2 regions of the Streptomyces sp. NPDC023527 genome follow, and region 2 is predicted to be linked to the other one. Evidence: riboswitches for the same ligand, from Rfam matches in the RefSeq annotation. Region 2 holds a riboswitch; the other holds the start of a gene.
What was found. Region 2 has a riboswitch for glycine ahead of gcvP (aminomethyl-transferring glycine dehydrogenase). Riboswitches for the same ligand answer to the same signal wherever they lie in the genome.
Positions count from the first base shown of each region.

Region 1: it holds a riboswitch for glycine, as region 2 does, so the genes downstream of both, gcvT (glycine cleavage system aminomethyltransferase GcvT) here and gcvP (aminomethyl-transferring glycine dehydrogenase) in region 2, are expected to answer to the same signal.

Region 1 is NZ_JBVHJJ010000004.1:270,121-276,998, forward strand. It holds gene ACZ303_RS10365 (enhanced serine sensitivity protein SseB C-terminal domain-containing protein) at 1-63, opposite strand, end outside; gene ACZ303_RS10370 (enhanced serine sensitivity protein SseB) at 208-990, opposite strand; gene ACZ303_RS10375 (hypothetical protein) at 1,230-1,772, shown strand; gene ACZ303_RS10380 (AAA family ATPase) at 1,798-2,484, opposite strand; glycine riboswitch at 2,659-2,752, shown strand; gene gcvT (glycine cleavage system aminomethyltransferase GcvT) at 2,899-4,014, shown strand; gene gcvH (glycine cleavage system protein GcvH) at 4,082-4,456, shown strand; gene glyA (serine hydroxymethyltransferase) at 4,499-5,761, shown strand; gene ACZ303_RS10400 (L-serine ammonia-lyase) at 5,903-6,878, shown strand, end outside.
Region 2 is NZ_JBVHJJ010000016.1:174,137-181,014, reverse strand. It holds gene ftsR (transcriptional regulator FtsR) at 36-818, shown strand; gene ACZ303_RS28500 (bifunctional nuclease family protein) at 871-1,344, shown strand; gene ACZ303_RS28495 (MerR family transcriptional regulator) at 1,534-2,142, shown strand; gene ACZ303_RS28490 (DNA polymerase IV) at 2,233-3,819, shown strand; gene ACZ303_RS28485 (PRC-barrel domain-containing protein) at 3,726-4,112, opposite strand; glycine riboswitch at 4,256-4,363, shown strand; gene gcvP (aminomethyl-transferring glycine dehydrogenase) at 4,554-6,878, shown strand, end outside.

The DNA.
Region 1 (6,878 bases), on a different contig from region 2:
GGCGAGGGCGTGCAGCAGCGCCTCGTACGCGTCGTACCGGCCGGGCGCCACTTGGCGCAGCATCTGCTCCACGCCGCTCTCCGCGCCCGCGCTCACCTGGGTCCGCCTCTTCTCTCGGCTGTCTCGTCCCCGCGTCGGGGCGCGGCGACGCACCCCCTGCGGTCATCCAACCAGCTTACGAGCCCGCGGCGGCGGGCATGGGAGGAGTCACAGGTCACGGTCGTAGAACGGCCGGACCCGTTCGCGCATCCAGTCGCCGACCGGGTCGCGCGCCACGTCGAGGAAGACCAGCTGTACGGGCCAGGGCACGGGCACGGTGCCGAGGGCGCGGCCGAGGGCCTCCATGACGGCGGTGCGGCTGCCGGGGTCGGGCAGGTCGAGCTCGACGCCGACGAACAGCGCCGGGGCGCCGCCCTCGACGCTGGCGAGGGTGCGGCGGGCGGTGCGGACGACCTGGGCGGCCGTGAATTCCAGGCCGGCGGCGGCGAGGAAGGCCGTGGGCTCGTCCTGCCAGTCGGGCTCGAAGAGGCGGACGCGGCCGCCGGTGGCGTCGCCGTCGAGGGCCGTGCGGCCGGCCCGGCACAGCTCGGCGACGGCGCCGGGCGGCAGGGGCACGCCGACGGTGCCCTCGGGGTTGACGACGATGCCCACCTGCGGCGGCAGGCCGCGGGCGAACTCGACGGCCGGCGCGACGGTGAAGGACATCCGGTCGCCGACGACCCGCAGGAACTCGCCCTCGGAGCTGAACACCGGTACGTACGCCGCGCCGTCGAGCTCCAGGGTCGGCAGGTCGAGGTCGGGGCTGTCGGGGCCGCCGCCGTTGGGCAGCGGGATCCAGACCTGGCTGCGGCCGAGCACCTCGACGATGCGCGGGCCGGCGCCGGGCGTGCCCAGGGAGGCGTCGAGCACCCCTTCGAGCTCGTTGGCGGGCCATCCCTGGGGGGCGCCGCCCGGGACCGTGGGCAGGCCGTAGTGCTGGGGGGTGTTCATCTCGTCCAATGCCGTCCAACCACCGTCTCGACAAAGCCGCAACCGAACCCTAACGGCTGCACGCCCGGAGGTCCCCGCCGACCACCGGAATCGGTGCCGACGGCGCAGGTCAGGCGGGATGCCCGGGACGCGTGAGGCGGTACGCAGCGTAGGCGTCGGGTTGCGCACCGCTGTCGGCGCGCACACGGTGATCGATGCAGCTGTCCGGCAGTCGCACGACACGAAGGGAAACACCGAGCATGCGCCTCAACAAGCTCACCTCCACCGCCATAGCCGTCGCCACCTGCGGATCCCTCGTCCTGGGCGCGACCGGCGCCGCTTCGGCCGCCGGCGAGCCCCGCCCCGGCGCGGCGCCGGGGCCCAAGGCCGCGGTCGTCCAGCAGCAGCTCGACGCCGCCGGCACGCTGGGCGAGACCTTCACGCTGGTCTCCCGGATCGGCAAGGAGACGCGGGCGAAGACGCCGAACCAGAAGACGCTCAAGTCCCTCCAGGAGCAGCTGCGGAAGTCGGCCGATCAGCTGGCCCAGTCGGCCAGGAAGACCATGCCCACACCCAGGGCCGCGATCGGCAGAGCCGCGCCGGACCCCGTCGTGGAGCTCAAGAAGGCGCTGGACAAGCTGGTCAGGGACGTCGAGAGGCTCGTCGCCGACGTGGGCCGGAAGGACGTGGCGGCGGCCACGGCCCATGCCGCGGTCGCGGTCCTGGACCTCAAGGACATCCTGGCGAAGGTCCCCGCGTTCCTGACGGCCGCGGCCCAGCCGCCGGCGCAGCCGGCCGGCTAGGGGCCACGGCGGCCGGAGCCTGCGGTCAGGGCTCCCGGGGACCCGGCCGGAAGCTGATCGCGCGCAGGGCGTCCGCCGCCGCCCGGTCCATGAGGACCACGGACGCCGCTCCCCGCGGCAGCCGCCCGGCCGCCGCCTCGGCCGCCAGCCGCGCCATCGCCCGCCGGTGCCGCCCGAAGGCGTACGCGGAGACGCCCCGGCCGCGGGCCCGCTGCCCCGCGAGCGCGACGCCCGGCGCCACGTCCAGCAGCAGCAGGTGGACGGCGCCGCCGCGCCGCCGGGCGCCGCGCGCCGCCCAGCGGCGGATCCAGCCGCGCTGCCCGCAGTCGTGCACGACCGCGCTGGCGTCGGAGCACAACGCGCGGCGCAGCGCGGCGTAGTGGACCAGGCGGACGAGGGGGCGGTAGACGCCGTACGGCAGCCAGTGCGGTGTGCGGCGCTCCAGGCGCTCACGGGCGTCCTGGGAGTCGACGCACCAGACGAGGCCGTCGCGGCCGTCGAGGGCGGGCACCGTGCGCCGGATCAGCGTGGACTTGCCGCTGCCGGGCAGCCCGGAGACGATGAGCAGGTCGCCCGCCGGAAAGCGCAGCTCGGCGCGGCCCGCGCCGCCGCGCAGGTCCAGCACGCCGGGCGGCCCGTGCCCGTACGTCTCCGCCGCCCCGTCGCCCGTCGTATGCGCGGGCTCCGATGGTGCGGGCTCCGCTCGTCTCACGTCCGTGCCCCGCGTCCCCACGGTGATCGACCTCCCCCGGTCAGGTCCCTGCCCCCTACCCAACCAATGTAAAGAAAAGGTAATGCAATTCGGGGGGCTGCGGGCAGTCCACCGCCCGCCGGTCCGTGCAATGATGTGCGCGCCAAGAGCACATCCAACTGCATACCGGCCGCTCGAATCCGCGCGGGAGAGTTCCAGCCATCGTGCTGGACGCCGAAGGAGCAAGTCCCTCCCTTGAATCTCTCAGGCCCCGTACCGCGCGGGTGAGGCAGATCTGAAAAGCGGGCCGCCGTGCGCGGTCCCACCCAAGGTGCAAGCCGGGGTCCCGCGTGTCGTCGCGGCTCCGGTGAACCTCTCAGGTTCCGATGACAGATGGGGAGGATGTCCTCACCGCCATGCCTGGGAGCCCACACCATGACCGACGCCCCTCGCCGTACCGCCCTTGACGCGCTGCATCGCACGCTCGGCGCCACGATGACCGATTTCGCCGGCTGGGACATGCCCCTGCGCTACGGCAGTGAGCGCGACGAGCACGTCGCGGTGCGCACCCGCGCCGGCCTCTTCGACCTCTCCCACATGGGCGAGATCACCCTCACCGGCCCGCAGGCCGGGGCGGCCCTGGACCACGCCCTGGTGGGCAACCTCTCGGCGCTCGCGGTCGGCCGTGCCCGCTACACCATGATCTGCGACGCCGAGGGCGGCATCCTCGACGACCTGATCGTCTACCGCCTGGCGGACGCGGAATACATGGTCGTCGCCAACGCCTCCAACGCCCAGGTGGTGCTCGACGCCCTGACCGAGCGCGCCGCCGGCTTCGAGACGGACGTCCGCGACGACCGCGAGAACTACGCGCTGCTCGCCATCCAGGGCCCGGAGTCCCCGGCCATCCTGAAGTCCCTCACGGACGCCGACCTCGACGGTCTGAAGTACTACGCGGGCCTGCCGGGCACGGTCGCGGGTGTGCCCGCGCTCATCGCCCGCACCGGCTACACCGGCGAGGACGGCTTCGAGCTGTTCGTCGCGCCGGCCGACGCCGAGAAGCTGTGGCGGGCGCTGACCGACGCGGGCACCGAGGCCGGCCTCGTGCCCTGCGGGCTCTCCTGCCGCGACACGCTGCGCCTGGAGGCGGGCATGCCGCTGTACGGGCACGAGCTGACCACCGCGACCACCCCGTTCGACGCGGGCCTGGGCCGGGTCGTGAAGTTCGACAAGCCGGGCGACTTCGTGGGCCGGGCGGCGCTGGAGGCCGCCGCCGAGCGCGCCGCGACGAACCCGCCGCGCAAGCTGGTCGGTCTGATCGCGACCGGCCGCCGGGTGCCCCGCGCCGGCTACCCCGTCGTCGCCGACGGCCGGGTCGTGGGCGAGGTCACCTCCGGCGCCCCCTCCCCCACGCTCGGCAAGCCGATCGCCATCGCGTACGTCGACGCCGAGCACGCCGCGCCCGGCACAGAGGGTGTGGCGGTGGACATTCGCGGTAGCCATGAGTCGTACGAGGTCGTCGCGCTGCCCTTCTACAAGCGCGAGCGCTGAGACCCCCTCATCCCACCTGTCAAGACCCGTTGCACAAGCATCCACGCGCGTACAGGAGAATCTAGCCATGAGCAACCCCCAGCAGCTGCGCTTCAGCAAGGAGCACGAGTGGCTGTCGGCCGTCGAGAACGGCGTGGCGACGGTCGGCATCACCGAGTTCGCGGCCAACGCGCTCGGGGATGTCGTCTACGCCCAGCTCCCGGCCGTCGGCGACACCGTCACCGCGGGCGAGACCTGTGGTGAGCTGGAGTCGACCAAGTCGGTCAGCGACCTCTACGCCCCGGTCACGGGCGAGGTCGTCGAGGCCAACCAGGACGTCGTGGACGACCCCTCGCTGGTGAACTCCGCCCCCTTCGAGGGCGGCTGGCTGTTCAAGGTGAAGATCACGGACGAGCCGGAGGACCTGATGTCCGCCGACGAGTACACCGCCTTCGCCGGCTGATCCCGCCCCTCCGCCTCCGCCCAGGAAGTCCAGGAAGAACTCATGTCGCTTCTGAACAGCTCCCTCCATGAGCTCGACCCCGACGTCGCCGCCGCTGTCGACGCCGAACTCCACCGCCAGCAGTCCACCCTCGAGATGATCGCCTCGGAGAACTTCGCTCCGGTCGCCGTCATGGAGGCCCAGGGCTCGGTCCTCACCAACAAGTACGCCGAGGGCTACCCGGGCCGCCGCTACTACGGTGGCTGCGAGCACGTCGATGTCGTCGAGCAGATCGCCATCGACCGGATCAAGGCGCTCTTCGGCGCCGAGGCCGCGAACGTCCAGCCGCACTCCGGTGCGCAGGCCAACGCCGCCGCGATGTTCGCGCTGATCAAGCCCGGCGACACCATCCTGGGCCTGAACCTCGCCCACGGCGGTCACCTGACCCACGGCATGAAGATCAACTTCTCCGGGAAGCTCTACAACGTGGTCGCGTACCACGTCGACGAGCAGACCAACGTGGTCGACATGGACGAGGTCGAGCGCCTCGCCAAGGAGCACCGCCCGAAGCTGATCATCGCCGGCTGGTCGGCGTACCCGCGCCAGCTGGACTTCGCCGCCTTCCGCCGGATCGCGGACGAGGTCGGCGCGTACCTGATGGTCGACATGGCCCACTTCGCGGGCCTGGTCGCCGCGGGTCTGCACCCGAACCCGGTGCCGCACGCGCACGTCGTCACCACCACCACGCACAAGACGCTGGGCGGCCCGCGCGGCGGTGTGATCCTCTCCACGGCGGAGCTCGCCAAGAAGATCAACTCCGCTGTCTTCCCCGGTCAGCAGGGTGGTCCGCTGGAGCACGTGATCGCCGCGAAGGCCGTTTCCTTCAAGGTCGCGGCGAGCGAGGAGTTCAAGGAGCGCCAGCAGCGTACGCTGGAGGGCGCCAAGCTCCTCGCGGAGCGGCTGGTCCAGCCGGACGTGGCCGAGGTGGGCGTCTCCGTCCTCTCCGGCGGCACGGACGTGCACCTGGTCCTGGTCGACCTGCGCAACTCCGAGCTGGACGGTCAGCAGGCCGAGGACCGCCTCCACGAGGTCGGCATCACGGTCAACCGCAACGCCATCCCGAACGACCCGCGGCCCCCGATGGTCACCTCGGGTCTGCGGATCGGCACGCCGGCGCTGGCCACCCGGGGCTTCCAGGCCGAGGACTTCCGCGAGGTCGCGGACATCATCGCCGAGACGCTGAAGCCGACGTACGACGTGGACGCCCTGCGCGGCCGCGTCACCGCCCTGGCGGACAAGCACCCGCTGTACACCGGACTGAAGTAACCCCGCGGTACCGGATCGACCCGCTGGTCCGGGGCACTGGGCACACTGGAAGGTGAGCCCGGTGCCCCGCACCGTGTCGGCGCACCACCCCCTGTACGACCCGCACCACCCATGTACCACCGACCCGAGGGAGCAGCCACCGTGGCCATCTCCGTATTCGATCTCTTCTCGATCGGCATAGGCCCGTCCAGCTCCCACACGGTCGGCCCGATGCGGGCCGCGCTGATGTTCACGCGCCGCCTGAAGAACGAGGGCCTGCTGGCCCACACCACCTCCGTGCGCGCCGAGCTCTTCGGCTCCCTGGGCGCCACCGGCCACGGCCACGGCACCCCCAAGGCCGTCCTGCTGGGCCTGGAGGGGCACTCGCCGCGCACCGTGGACGTCGAGCTGGCCGACGCCGAGGTCGAGCGCATCCGCCGCACCAAGCGGCTGCGACTGCTCGGCGCGGAGATAGGCTCGGACCACGAGATCGACTTCGACGAGCCGACCCAGCTGATCCTGCACCGCCGCCGCTCCCTGCCGTACCACGCCAACGGCATGACACTCTTCGCGTACGACGAGACGGGCGCGCCCCTGCTGGAGAAGACGTACTACTCCGTCGGCGGCGGCTTCGTCGTCGACGAGGACGCGGTCGGCGAGGACCGGATCGTCCTCGACGACACCGTGCTGAAGTACCCCTTCCGCACGGGCGACGAGCTGCTGCGCATCTCCCGCGAGACGGGCATCTCGATCTCCGGCCTGATGCTGGAGAACGAGAAGGCGTGGCGCACGGAGGAGGAGATCCGCGAGGGGCTCCTGGAGATCTGGCGCGTGATGCAGGCGTGCGTGGCCCGCGGCATGTCCCGCGAGGGCATCCTGCCGGGCGGCCTCAAGGTCCGCCGCCGCGCCGCCAACTCCGCCCGCCAGCTGCGCGCCGAGGGCGACCCGCAGGCCCGCGCGATGGAGTGGATCACCCTCTACGCCATGGCGGTCAACGAGGAGAACGCCGCCGGCGGCCGCGTGGTGACCGCTCCCACCAACGGTGCCGCGGGCATCATCCCGGCCGTCCTGCACTACTACATCAACTTCGTCCCCGGCGCGGACGAGGACGGCATCGTCCGCTTCCTCCTCGCCGCGG
Region 2 (6,878 bases):
GCCGGACTCCGTCCGGGGTACCCCAGGGAAGGGCCATGCTTCGAACACCGTCGGGCGGTGCCGGGAGAGCCGGTGCCGCCGGAGCGGACGGACGGCTGATGAGCATCGGGACGGTGCTCAATCTGCTGCGTGACGAGTTCCCCGAGGTCACCATCTCCAAGATCCGTTTCCTGGAGGCGGAGGGCCTGGTCGAACCGCAGCGCACGCCGTCCGGCTATCGCAAGTTCAGCACGGCCGACGTCGAGCGGCTGGCCTATGTGCTGCGGATGCAGCGCGACCACTATCTGCCGCTCAAGGTCATCAGGGAGCACCTCGACGCGCGCGCCGAGGGCGAACAGACGCCGCTGCCGGCCCCCGGGCAGCCACGAGACGCCATGGAGCTCCCGGGCGCCGTTCCGGGCCCCGAGGGCCCCCTGGCCCTCCTGGCCGACGGCTCGGGCCATCCGGCGGCGACGCGCGTGGGCCGGGCGGAGCTCCTGGCCGCCACCGAGGTCACCGAGCGTGAGCTGGCGGAGTGGGAGTCGTACGGCCTGGTCGCCGCCCACCCGGACGGCGGATTCGACCTCGATTCCGTCGCCGTGGCCAAGCTGGTCGCCGATCTGGGCCGTTTCGGCCTGGAACCCCGCCACCTCCGCGCCGTGAAGGCCGCTGCCGACCGCCAGGCCGGGCTGGTCGAACAGGTGGTCGCCCCCTTGCGCCGGCACCGTAATCCGCAGACCAGGGCCCATGCCGAGGCCACGGCGAGGGAGCTCGCGACGCTTTCCGTACGGCTGCACGCCGCGCTCGTGAAGGCCGCTCTGCGCGGGGGATCGCGCTGACCGGAGAGTGCCCGACTACCCAAACCTGCCGGGCACGTCCTAGGGTTGCTGTGTGAACGAGCTCGATGTCGTGGGTGTCCGGGTGGAAATGCCCTCCAACCAGCCGATCGTGCTCCTGCGTGAAGTGGGAGGCGACCGTTACCTCCCGATCTGGATCGGACCGGGAGAGGCGACGGCCATCGCCTTCGCCCAGCAGGGCATGGCCCCGGCCCGTCCGCTGACCCATGATCTTTTCAAGGACGTCCTGGAAGCGGTCGGTCAGCAGCTCACGGAGGTCCGCATCACGGATCTGCGGGAGGGCGTCTTCTACGCGGAGCTCGTCTTCGCCAGTGGGGTCGAGGTCAGCGCCAGGCCGTCCGACGCCATAGCGCTGGCCCTGCGCACCGGTACGCCGATCTACGGCAGCGACGGGGTGCTGGACGACGCCGGGATCGCCATCCCGGACGAGCAGGAGGACGAGGTCGAGAAGTTCCGCGAGTTCCTCGACCAGATCTCGCCGGAGGACTTCGGCAGCAGCAGCCAGTGAGGCTCGCGCCGGCCACGCGGAAGCGGTGGCCGCAGCGCATTCGAGTAGCCTTTCCCGGCGCTGGGGTACGCAAAACCACTCTCTGGGTGATTATCACTCGGCGTGCCGAGTGTGGCGATCGTTGACGCACCCCGGGCGACTGCCTACCGTCGTGAAGGCAGGTCAAGGACGGAGGTCGGCGTGAGAAGCATGGGCGACGGTACGGCGGTCGGCAGTCCGTTTCCGCTGTACGGGGGGACGGTCGAACAGCCCTCTTCCCGTCATGCGATCCCGGCAGCGGGCACCACGCCGCAGGGGCCGGAGACCGACAAGATCGGATATCGCGGGCCGACGGCGTGCGCCGCGGCGGGCATCACCTATCGCCAGCTCGACTACTGGGCCCGCACGGGCCTGGTCGAGCCGAGCGTCCGGCCGGCCTACGGCTCGGGCACCCAGCGGCTGTACAGCTTTCGGGACGTCGTCGTTCTCAAGATCGTGAAACGGCTTCTGGACACCGGCGTCTCCCTCCAGAACATCCGTACCGCCGTCCAGCACCTGCGCTCGCGCGGCATGGGGGACCTGCCGCAGATGACGCTGATGAGCGACGGCGCGACGGTCTACGAGTGCACCTCGCCGGACGAGGTCGTCGACCTCCTCCAGGGCGGGCAGGGGGTCTTCGGGATCGCCGTGGGCGTCGTGTGGCGCGATGTGGAGAGCGCGCTGTCCCAGCTGCACGGCGAGCGCGTGGACACGGGCGAGACGCTCATCGGCCACAACCCCGCCGACGAGCTGGCACGACGCCGCAACAGGGCGGTCTGAGGCCCCGCCGGGCCATGGTCCCCGGCGCGCTCACGGCGTGCCGGTGGCACATCAGAGCGATTGTCAGTGGTGTGCGGGAGCATCGGGGGTGTGAGAGCCGCACCGACCATCCTGCATCTGGACATGGACGCCTTCTACGCCTCGGCGGAGCAGGCGGCCAAGCCCAGCCTGCGCGGGAAGCCCGTGGTGGTCGGCGGCATCGGGCCGCGCGGTGTGGTGGCCACGGCGTCGTACGAGGCACGGGTCTTCGGGATCCACTCGGCCATGGCGACCGCCCAGGCGCGTCGGCTGTGCCCCAACGCCGCTTACCTCACCCCTCGGTTCACCCTCTACCGCCAGGTCAGCGAGGCGGTCATGGAGCTGCTCGGCGCGCTCTCACCGCTGGTGGAGCCGCTCAGCCTCGACGAGGCGTTCGTGGATCTCGAAGCGGGCGGCGTCGAGCCCTCGTCGGCGGCCGTCCGGGCCGTCGGCGAGCGGCTGCGGCGGGACATCCGGGCGGCCACGGGACTGAGCGGGTCGGTGGGGCTGGCCGGCTCCAAGATGCTAGCCAAGATCGCCTCCGAGCAGGCCAAGCCGGACGGCCTCGTCCTCATCGAGCCCGGCACCGAGCTCGCGCTGCTGGGCCCCATGTCGGTGCGCGTCGTCCCCGGCGTCGGCCCCGCCACCGCCGAGACGCTGCGCCGGGCCGGGATCACGACCGTCGCCGAGACCGGCGAGGCGGGCGAGGCCGAGCTGGTGCGGCTGCTGGGCAAGGCCCACGGCTCGGGTCTGTACGCACTGGCCACCGGGCACGACGACCGGCCCGTCGTCGCCGACCGGGACGCCAAGTCGGTGTCGGTGGAGGACACCTTCGAGGAGGACGTGACCGACCGGACCCGCGTCCAGCTTGAGCTGGCGCGCCTCGCCGATCGCTGCGTGGAGCGCCTGCGCGCCGCAGGCCGGTCGGGGCGCACAGTGGTGATCAAGGTGCGGCGCTATGACTTCTCGACGCTGACGCGCTCGGAGACGCTGCGCGGCCCGACCGACGACCCGGGAGTGGTGCGGGAGGCCGCCGGGCGGTTGCTCGACGGTGTGGACACCACGGCGGGCGTACGGCTGCTGGGCGTCGGCGTGACGGGCCTGGCCGACTACACCCAGGAGGATCTGTTCGCCCAGGCCGCGAGCGAGGCCGCCGCGGCCGTCGCCGAGATGGCGCCGGAGACCGGCGCGGAGACGCGGCGGACGGCGGAGGAGGAGAGCGTCGAACGGCGGCCCCGGCGCTGGCTGCCGGGGCTGGATGTGCGGCACGCCGAGTATGGGGCGGGCTGGATCCAGGGCAGTGGCGTCGGACGGGTCACCATCCGGTTCGAGCAGCCCTGGTCGGCGCCCGGCCGGGTGCGGACCTTCGCCGTCGACGACCCCGAGCTCGAAGCGGGGGAGCCGCTGCCGCTCGTACGGGAGGCCGGCGAGCCGCGGTCGCCGGGGGGCGGAGGGTCGGCGTCCGCCGCGGAGTCACCGGGTGTCGGTCGGCCACCGGCGGGTGATCACTCGGCGGCAGCTCATCCGTCCGCCGGTCGCGCGGCGGAGTCCTCCACGCCGGCCGGTCAGCCGCCCGAGCCGTTGACCGTGCCCAGCCCCTCGTCGGCGGGCGAACCGGTCGGCGGTGGGGTCTCGGAGCCGGGGAGGGCGAGACCATAGTGATGGTAGAGCTGCAATTCCTGCTCGGGGGAGAGGTGACGGCCGACCCCGAAGTCGGGCGCGTCCCTGATCAGCGACCGCTCGTAGGGGACGCGCAGGGTGTCGTCCACGACCTGGCTCGGCTCCAGGGGCACGAAGGCGTCCCGGCCGAAGAGGCCGGTGCGGACGGCCGCCCATTCCGGTTCACCGGTCGCGTCGTCGAGGTACACCTCGTCCACGGTGCCGATCTTCGCGCCATTGAGGTCGAACGCCTTGCGGCCTATCAGGCTCCGCGGATCGATATCGGTCTGCACCGTTCCTCCCAGGTTCGCGCGGCCCCCGGGGCACCCTCGGCGAAGCTCCGAGCGCCCCCGACACCAACGAAAAGCCACAAAGCGGGAACCGGCCACTCGAGGGATCCGGTCAGACCCGCGCTGGTAGGCTGGCGAGTGGCCGCAGACCCCGTGCGGGAGAGTCCCCAAGAGCCGTTCACCGGCTCCGCAGGGGGCGCCGAAGGAGCAAATCCTCCCCGGAATCTCTCAGGCACACGTACCGCATGGACGAGGTCACTCTGGAAAGCAGGGCGGGCCCAGGTCAGGCACAGCGCCGAAGCCCCTCCTCACCGACGGTGAAAGCCGGACCGCGCGCACGCGGCCCGGTGAAGCTCTCAGGTTGAGATGACAGAGGGGGAGGCCGTCCGGGTACCCGCGCCGTGGTACCCCTCGCAGGTCGCAATGACCAGGAGGCCTCCGCAGATGACAGCCCACCGCATCTCCCTTTCCGACCTGGAGCGGGGCACGCCCTTCGAACAGCGCCACATAGGGCCCGACAGCGGGGCCCAGGCCAAGATGCTGGCCCAGGTCGGGTTCGGCTCGCTCGACGAACTCACCGCCGCCGCCGTGCCGGACGTGATCAAGAGCACCGAGGCGCTGGACCTGCCCGCCGCCCGCAGCGAGGCGGAGGTCCTCGCCGAGCTGCGCGGTCTCGCCGACCGCAATCAGGTGCTCGCGCCGATGATCGGCCTCGGCTACTACGGCACCTTCACCCCGCCGGTGATCCTGCGCAACGTCATGGAGAACCCCGCCTGGTACACGGCGTACACGCCCTACCAGCCGGAGATCTCGCAGGGCCGCCTCGAAGCGCTGCTGAACTTCCAGACCGTGGTCGCCGACCTCACCGGCCTGCCCACCTCCGGAGCCTCCCTGCTCGACGAGGGCACCGCCGCCGCCGAGGCCATGGCGCTCTCCCGCCGCGTCGGCAAGGTCAAGGACGGCGTCTTCCTCATCGACGCCGACACCCTGCCGCAGACCGTCGCGGTGATCGAGACCCGCGCCGAGCCGACCGGCGTCGAGGTCGTCGTCGCCGACCTCCGCCAGGGCATCCCCGACGACATCGCCGAGCGCGGCGTCTTCGGCGTCCTGCTGCAGTACCCCGGCGCCTCCGGTGCCGTACGCGACCCGCGCCCGGTCATCGAGCGCGCCCACGAGCTCGGCGCGATCGTCACCGTCGCCGCCGACCTGCTCGCCCTGACCCTGCTGACCTCGCCCGGCGAGCTCGGCGCGGACATCGCGGTCGGCACCACGCAGCGCTTCGGTGTGCCCATGGGCTTCGGCGGTCCGCACGCCGGGTTCATGGCCGTGCGCGAGAAGTTCGCCCGCAGCCTGCCCGGCCGCCTCGTCGGCGTCTCCGTGGACGCGGACGGCAACAAGGCGTACCGCCTGGCCCTCCAGACCCGCGAGCAGCACATCCGCCGCGAGAAGGCCACCAGCAACATCTGCACCGCGCAGGTGCTGCTCGCCGTCATGGCCGGCATGTACGCGGTCTACCACGGCCCCGACGGCCTCGCGGCCATCGCGCGCCGTACGCACCGCTACGCCACGCTGCTCGCGGAGGGGCTGCGGGGCGGCGGTGTCGAGGTCGTGCACGGCGCGTACTTCGACACCCTGACCGCGCGCGTCCCCGGCCGGGCGGCCGAGGTCGTCACGGCGGCCCGCGAGCGCGGCGTCAACCTGCGCCTGGTCGACGCCGACCAGGTGGGCATCGCCTGCGACGAGACCACCACGCGCGCCCAGCTGGCCGCCGTGTGGTCGGCGTTCGGGGTGGAGGCCGACATCGAGGCGCTCGACGCCACCACGGCCGACACGCTCCCCGAGGGCCTGCTGCGCACCGACGACTACCTCACGCACCCGGTCTTCCACCAGCACCGCTCCGAGACCGCGATGCTGCGCTACCTGCGCCGCCTCGCCGACCGGGACTACGCCCTGGACCGCGGCATGATCCCGCTCGGCTCGTGCACCATGAAGCTCAACGCCACCACCGAGATGGAGCCGGTCACCTGGCCCGAGTTCGGTGCCCTGCACCCCTTCGCGCCCGTCGAGCAGGCCGCCGGCTATCTCACGCTCATCACGGAGCTGGAGGAGCGGCTCGCCGAGATCACCGGCTACGACAAGGTCTCCATCCAGCCGAACGCCGGCTCCCAGGGTGAGCTCGCGGGCCTGCTGGCCGTCCGCGCCTACCACCGCGCCAACGGCGACGAGCAGCGCACCGTCTGTCTCATCCCGTCCTCCGCGCACGGCACCAACGCCGCCAGCGCCGTGATGGCCGGCATGAAGGTCGTCGTCGTCAAGACCGGCGAGGACGGCGAGGTGGACGCCGCCGATCTGCGCGCCAAGATCGAGCAGTACCGCGACGAGCTGTCCGTGCTGATGGTCACCTACCCCTCCACGCACGGGGTGTTCGAGGAGCACATCAGCGACATCTGCGCGCTCGTGCACGAGGCGGGCGGCCAGGTCTACGTCGACGGGGCCAACCTCAACGCCCTGGTGGGCGTGGCCGAGCCGGGCGAGTTCGGCGGCGACGTCTCGCACCTGAACCTGCACAAGACCTTCTGCATCCCGCACGGCGGCGGTGGCCCCGGCGTGGGTCCGGTCGGCGTCCGCGCCCACCTGGCGCCCTACCTGCCCAACCACCCGCTGCAGCCGACCGCGGGCCCCGCGACCGGCGTCGGCCCGATCTCGGCCGCGCCGTGGGGCTCCGCGGGCATCCTGCCGATCTCCTGGGCGTACGTCCGGCTGATGGGC